2 linked regions of the Anaerosoma tenue genome follow. The protein of the gene in region 1 interacts with the protein of each later gene in a pairwise test. Links are inferred from orthologs where the notes say so. Each region holds a gene or a part of one and is shown in the gene's direction. Other genes may lie near its edges.

Region 1 (3,037 bases):
CCAGGTCTACATCCTGACCAAGGAGGAAGGCGGCCGTCACACCCCGTTCTTCGACGGCTACCGTCCGCAGTTCTACTTCCGGACCACCGACGTGACCGGCGTGGCGCACCTGCCCGAGGGCACCGAGATGGTCATGCCCGGCGATAACGTCGAGATCAAAGGCGAGCTCATCGGCCCCATCGCGATGGAGGAAGGCCTGCGCTTCGCTATCCGCGAGGGCGGCCGGACCGTCGGCTCGGGCCGTGTGACGAAGATCATCAAGTAGGTCTTCACCCCATCAGAACCGAGACGGGGCCTGGCACATGGCCAGGCCCCGTTTTCGCCGCTCATGCGCGGTGTCGTGTTTTTGACAGTGCTCTAGAGCGGGTGTTAGATTACGCTATCGTGCGGCCAGTGGCCGGATGGTCCGGTCCACGGTCGTGAGGAGGAACGATGAGAACGCTCGTCACGCTGGCGTGCACAGAGTGCAAGCGGCGAAACTATACGACGAACAAGAACAAGCAGAACAACCCGGAGCGCATCGAGTACAAGAAGTACTGCAAGTGGTGCCAGACCCACACGCTCCACAAGGAGACCCGCTAGCGGGTCGGGTTACACCGCGTCGCAAGGCGCGTTACAGGGCAGTAGCTCCAACGGTAGAGCGCCGGTCTCCAAAACCGGATGTTGGGGGTTCGAATCCCTCCTGCCCTGCCAGATACGGATCGGCCGCAGTGTGCGGCATGAGATACCGGTCCCGCTCACGGCGGGGCGGAAGAGGTGTGAAACGCATGGGCCAGGGCAAGAAGAGCGCCGCGAAGCCGGGTGTGTTCAAGCGCATCGGCCAGTACTTCAAGGACGTCAAGGGTGAACTCAAGCGCGTGGTCTGGCCGTCGCGTCAGGAAGTGCTGAGTTCCAGCGTGATCGTGGTCGTGACACTCATATTCTTCGTGCTCTTCACGCTCGTCATCGACAACATCTCGTCGTTCGTCTTCATAGACGTGCTCGCCGGGATGGGCAGGTAGGACGTCATGGCCAAGAAGTGGTACGTCATACACACATACTCGGGCTACGAGAACAAGGTGGCCACCAACCTCCGTCACCGGATCGACTCCATGGGCGTACAGGACAAGATCTTCGACGTCCTCATCCCCAAGGAGACCGTGACCGACCTCAAGGCCGGCGGCCGCAAGGTCACGAGCGAGAAGAAGGTCTTCCCGGGCTATATCCTGGTGCAGATGGAGCTCGACGACGACTCCTGGTACGTCGTCCGCAACACGCCGGGTGTCACCGGGTTCGTGGGCGCCCAGGCCAAGCCGGTGCCGCTGTCCCGCGCCGAGGTCGAGCGGATCAAGGGCAGGGTGTCTGCGTCGGCTAAGCCTCGCACGATGACCGACTTCATCGACGGCATGCCTGTGAAGGTCACGTCCGGTCCTCTCGAGGACTTCGATGGCGTGATCGCCGAGGTCAACGCCGATCAGGGCAAGCTGAAGGTGTTGGTCTCCATCTTCGGCCGCGAGACGCCGGTCGAGCTCAGTTTCGACCAGGTGGCCAAGTTGTAACGAAGCGAGTCCGCTCGCGCCGGTGGGGGATGCTGCCACCGGGCTTCTCGTGAGGGATCGCTCGGTTGAGAAGGAACGTCAACGGCGTCGATCGAGACGCCGAGGAGTGAGGACGGAACAGATGGCGAAGAAAGTCGTCGGATTCATCAAACTGCAGATCCCGGCAGGACAGGCCAACCCGGCCCCGCCTGTCGGCCCGGCCCTCGGCCAGCACCAGGTGAACATCATGCAGTTCTGCCAGGCGTTCAACGCCGACACGCAGGACAAGATGGGCACCATCATCCCGGTCGAGATTACCGTGTACGAGGACCGCTCGTTCACCTACATCCTCAAGACTCCTCCCGCGGCCGTCCTGCTCAAGCAGGCCGCCGGGATCGAGTCCGGCTCGGCAACGCCCAACCGCACGAAGGTGGCTACAGTCACCCAGGCCCAGCTTCGTGAGATCGCCGAGACCAAGATGCCCGACCTGAACGCCAACGACGTCGAGGGTGCCATGAAGATCATCGCGGGTACCGCCCGTTCGATGGGTATCACGGTAGAGGGTTAGGCGGGCCGCCGCCGGGTGTAGCGGCGTCTGCGTGAAGGTTTCGCGTCCGGCATCCGGCCGGTCGCGTGATGTGGGAGGGCACTCGCTGCCCGCTGACCACGAGGAGGAACGATGAAGCGAGGTAAGAAGTTCGCGGCCGCGCAGGCTGCGGTGGACCGGGAGCGGCTCTACGCGCCGCTCGAGGCGATCAGGCTCGCCAAGGAGGTCGCCTCAGCCGCGTTCGATGAAACGGTGGAGGTCCACTTCCGTCTCGGCATCGACACCCGCCAGGCCGACCAGCAGGTTCGCGGGAGCATCTCGCTGCCGCAGGGCACCGGCAAGACCGTCCGTGTCGCCGTGTTCGCCCAGGGCGAGAAGGCGAAGGAGGCCGAGGAGGCGGGCGCCGATGTCGTTGGTGCCGATGACCTCGTGGAGCGCATCTCCGGCGGATTCCTCGACTTCGACGCCACGGTGGCGACGCCGGACATGATGTCCAAGGTCGGTCGTCTCGGCAAGATCCTCGGCACCCGCGGCCTCATGCCGAACCCCAAGCTTGGCACGGTCACCATGGATGTCGGCCGGGTCGTGAAGGAGCTGAAGGCGGGCCGCGTGGAGTATCGAGCCGACAAGTACGGTATCGCGCACGTGGGTATCGGAAAGAAGTCCTTCAGTGTCGAGGCGCTCGTGGAGAACTACGGGGCGCTGCTCGACGAGATCCTGCGTGTGAAGCCCGCCTCATCCAAGGGTCGCTACATCAAGTCGATCACCGTCTCGACGACGATGGGCCCCGGGATCAAGGTGGATCCGTTGAAGACGCGCAACCTGCTCGAAGAGGCCTGACGGCCGATCCGGGCTTGCACTATAGGGCCGGGGCGTGGATAATCGCACCCGCTCGCATTTGAAAACGCACGCACGAACGCTGCCGTAGACAGCAGGTACCCGGAGGCATCCGGGTCGAAAGGGACCGGGCCCG
Region 2 (3,315 bases), on another replicon or contig:
CCCGAGGCGCTTCTCCTGTGATCGTGGGTTTCCGTGAGCAAGCGGCCGTGGTTGCCACCGGTGTGAAGTCGCTGATCGAACGCGCGGTGGTGGAGGGCGTGAGCATGGTGCTCGAGGGCATCCATGTGGCGCCAGGGTATATAGACCCTTCCCAGTTCAAGGACGCATCGGTGGTGCAGCTCCTCATCAGCGTTGACGACGAGGAAGCCCATCGGAGCCATTTCTACATCCGCGAGGTGCAGACCGAGGGGATGCGGCCCTTTGAGCGGTACCGTGCCAACTTCGACAACATCCGGCTGCTCGGACACTACGTTGAAGACCTGGCGCGTGAGCACGACGTGCCAGTGGTTCACAGCCATCAGCTCGACCGCACGGTGGCCGAGGTGCTGGAGCGGATCGTCGACGCGGTGATCCGTGAGGACGAGGAGCAGGAGCGGGAGGATGACCGTCCCGCCGGACGAGAGGATGCACGCTAGATGAAGTTCTTCCTGGACACCGCGAACCTTTCCGAGATCGAGGAGGCGGCTTCGTGGGGAGTGCTGGCGGGTGTCACCACCAACCCGTCGCTGTACGCCCGCGAAGGCGGCTCGCTCGCCGACTTCCACGCGCATATCCAGCGCATCTGTGAGATCTGCGACGGACCCGTGTCGGCCGAGACGGTGAGCCTCACGCGCGATGAGATCGTGGCCGAAGGGGAGACGCTCGCCGAGCTCGCGCCCAACGTCGTGGTCAAGGTTCCGGTGATGCCGGAGGGTCTCGCCGCCACCAAGGCGCTCGCCGAGCGCAACATCCACGTGAACATGACGCTCTGCTTCACCGTTCCTCAGGCGCTCATGGCGGCACGCGCCGGCGCGCGGTACGTGAGTCCGTTCATCGGCAGGTTCGATGACATCTCCGAGGACGGCCTTGAGCACCTCGGCAACATGATCGCCGCCCTGAACAACTACGACTTCCACCACCCGGTGGAGGTCATCGCCGCCTCCGTGCGGCACAACCAGCACGTCGTCGCGGCCGCGCTGATGGGCGCCGACATCGCCACGGTGCCGTTCGCGGTGCTGCAGAAGCTCGTGAAGCATCCCCTGACCGATCGCGGCCTGGAAGCGTTCCTGGCCGACTGGGAGAAGGTGAAGAACGCGTGAGTGCACGACCGCGTAAGAGAGGCCGTCGCGGAGGCGGTCAGCCCAAAGAGGTCCAGCCCTCGGTGACCCGCGAAGAACTTGCCGCCAAGACCGTCGCCGAGCTGCGGACGATGGCGTCCGAGCTGGAGCTCGACGTCAAGGCGCTCAAGAAGAAGGACGAGATCGTCGCGGCCGTGTACGAGGCGAAGGTGAAGGCCGAAGGGTTCGTGGAGATCGAGGGCATCCTCGACATCCTGCCCGAGGGCTACGGCTTCATCCGCACGAGCGGGTACCTGCCGGGTGACAACGACGTCTACTGCTCGATGTCGCTGATCCGGAGGTCCGACCTCCGCCGGGGCGACATGCTCAGGGGCCAGGTGCGCCCGCCCAAGGAGTCAGAGAAGTACCCGGCGCTCACCAAGCTGACGTCGGTCAACGGGCAGAACGTGGAGGAGTCGCGCGGACGCAAGAACTTCCGCGACCTCGTGCCGGTCTACCCCGACGAGCGCCTACGGCTCGAGCACGGGGAGAAGACGATCACGGCGCGGGTGATCGACCTGGTGGCCCCCATCGGCAAGGGCCAGCGCGGGCTCATCGTCTCACCGCCCAAGGCGGGCAAGACGACGGTCCTCAAGGACATCGCCGCCTCGCTCAGCGAGAACAACCCCGAGGTGTACCTCATGTGCCTGCTCGTGGACGAGCGGCCAGAGGAAGTCACCGACATGGAGCGTTCCATCAAGGGCGAGGTCGTCTCGTCCACCTTCGACATGCCCAGCGAGAACCACATCGCCGTAGCGGAGCTGGTGATGGAGCGCGCGAAGCGGCTCGTGGAGAGCGGCTTCGACGTGGTGATCCTGCTCGACTCGATCACGCGTCTTGCGCGTGCGTACAACCTCGCCACTCCGGCGAGCGGCCGGATCCTCTCCGGCGGCGTGGACTCCACGGCGCTCTATCCGCCCAAGAAGTTCTTCGGCGCGGCCCGCAACATCGAGAACGGCGGCTCGCTCACCATCCTCGCCACCGCGCTCGTGGACACGGGCTCCAAGATGGACGAGGTCATCTTCGAGGAGTTCAAGGGCACCGGCAACATGGAGCTCAGGCTCGACCGCAAGCTCGCCGACCGGCGTATCTTCCCGGCGATCGACGTCATCACGTCGGGCACCCGCAAGGAGGAGCTCATCCTCACGCAGATGGAGGCGCCATTCGTCTGGGGCCTGCGCCGCGTGCTGCACGGCGTGGACTCCACGGAGCGCGCCATGGAGATGCTCATCAAGGGGCTCAAGCAGACCAAGTCGAACCAGGAGTTCCTCACCAAGATGGCCAAGAGCGCGAGCGACAAGCGCGCCACCAACGGCATCGATATCTAGTTCCACCGCCGTGGTCATCGACGGGCGCGCGGATAACGACAAGACGGTGTGGCGGGAGTCCTGAGCGCAGCCTCCGCAGCCGCGTCCTGTGCGGCGAGGACGGCAAGCGTGGACTACCCGCCGCACCGGTCCCGGCCCGTTGCCGCTCGGCCCGCCCCGTGCTATGATTCGCGGGCTGTCCGCGCGCCTGGTCGGAAACCAGGTGCATACATACGGAGGTCTCCAAAGTGCGTAGTGGCATCCATCCCGAGTACGTCGAATCGAAGGTCACCTGTTCATGCGGTGAGACCTTCGTGACGCGCTCCACCAAGCCCGAGTTGCGCGTGGAGCTCTGCTCCAAGTGCCATCCGTTCTACACCGGTACGCAGAAGCTGGTCGACACCGGCGGACGCGTGCAGCGCTTCTCCAATAAGTTCGGCAACGCCGCCGCTGCGGTGGCCGAGAAGGAAGCGGCGGCCCGCGAGGCGCGCCAGAAGGCCGCCGAAGAGGCCGCGATCGCCGCTCGTGAGGAGAAGGCCAAGAAGGACTCCGTCAAGGCCGAGCGCGCCGCCAAGGTCGAGGTCGCCGAGGCCGTCGACAGCGGCGAGGCCGTGGCCGACGTGGTGGAAGAGGCTCCCGAGGGCGAGTAGCCGCCCGCGGGGCCGCAAAGCGTTATCATCGGGAAGGCGGGGAGTACCCGCCTTCCTGTGTTATCGGAGGCACATCGTGGACGTCAGGCTGCTCAACCACACGCCCGATCCGGAGCGCGCCATCGCCGCCGCCGCGCGGCTGTGCTATGCCCCGGTGGGCGCCGCCGAGCTCACCGAGACGATGTCGGATGAGGCCGTCCG

What was found.
Region 2: the proteins of nusG (region 1) and rho interact in binary tests that used the Escherichia coli proteins (3 or more experiments, as listed by UniProt). The link is inferred for Anaerosoma tenue from one-to-one orthologs.

What each region holds. Positions count from the first base shown.
Region 1 is NZ_JALNTY010000003.1:283,739-286,775, reverse strand. Bases 51-2,772 are described here. They hold nusG (transcription termination/antitermination protein NusG), read left to right. Parts: upstream 51-1,007; coding sequence 1,008-1,538; downstream 1,539-2,772. Other genes in these bases: rplA (50S ribosomal protein L1), read left to right, coding at 2,197-2,772; rplK (50S ribosomal protein L11), read left to right, coding at 1,660-2,085; secE (preprotein translocase subunit SecE), read left to right, coding at 768-1,001; rpmG (50S ribosomal protein L33), read left to right, coding at 433-582; tuf (elongation factor Tu), read left to right, coding at 51-265. In the rest of the region: more of tuf, read left to right, coding at 1-50; more of rplA, read left to right, coding at 2,773-2,904. UniProt on the Escherichia coli protein: Part of the processive rRNA transcription and antitermination complex (rrnTAC). The complex forms an RNA-chaperone ring around the RNA exit tunnel of RNA polymerase (RNAP).
Region 2 is NZ_JALNTY010000001.1:754,166-757,480, reverse strand. What follows is about bases 311-3,310. They hold rho (transcription termination factor Rho), read left to right. Parts: upstream 311-1,135; coding sequence 1,136-2,485; downstream 2,486-3,310. Other genes in these bases: thyX (FAD-dependent thymidylate synthase), read left to right, coding at 3,191-3,310; rpmE (50S ribosomal protein L31), read left to right, coding at 2,713-3,114; fsa (fructose-6-phosphate aldolase), read left to right, coding at 477-1,139; MSB02_RS03755 (hypothetical protein), read left to right, coding at 311-476. Outside these bases: more of MSB02_RS03755, read left to right, coding at 1-310; more of thyX, read left to right, coding at 3,311-3,315. UniProt on the Escherichia coli protein: Facilitates transcription termination by a mechanism that involves Rho binding to the nascent RNA, activation of Rho's RNA-dependent ATPase activity, and release of the mRNA from the DNA template.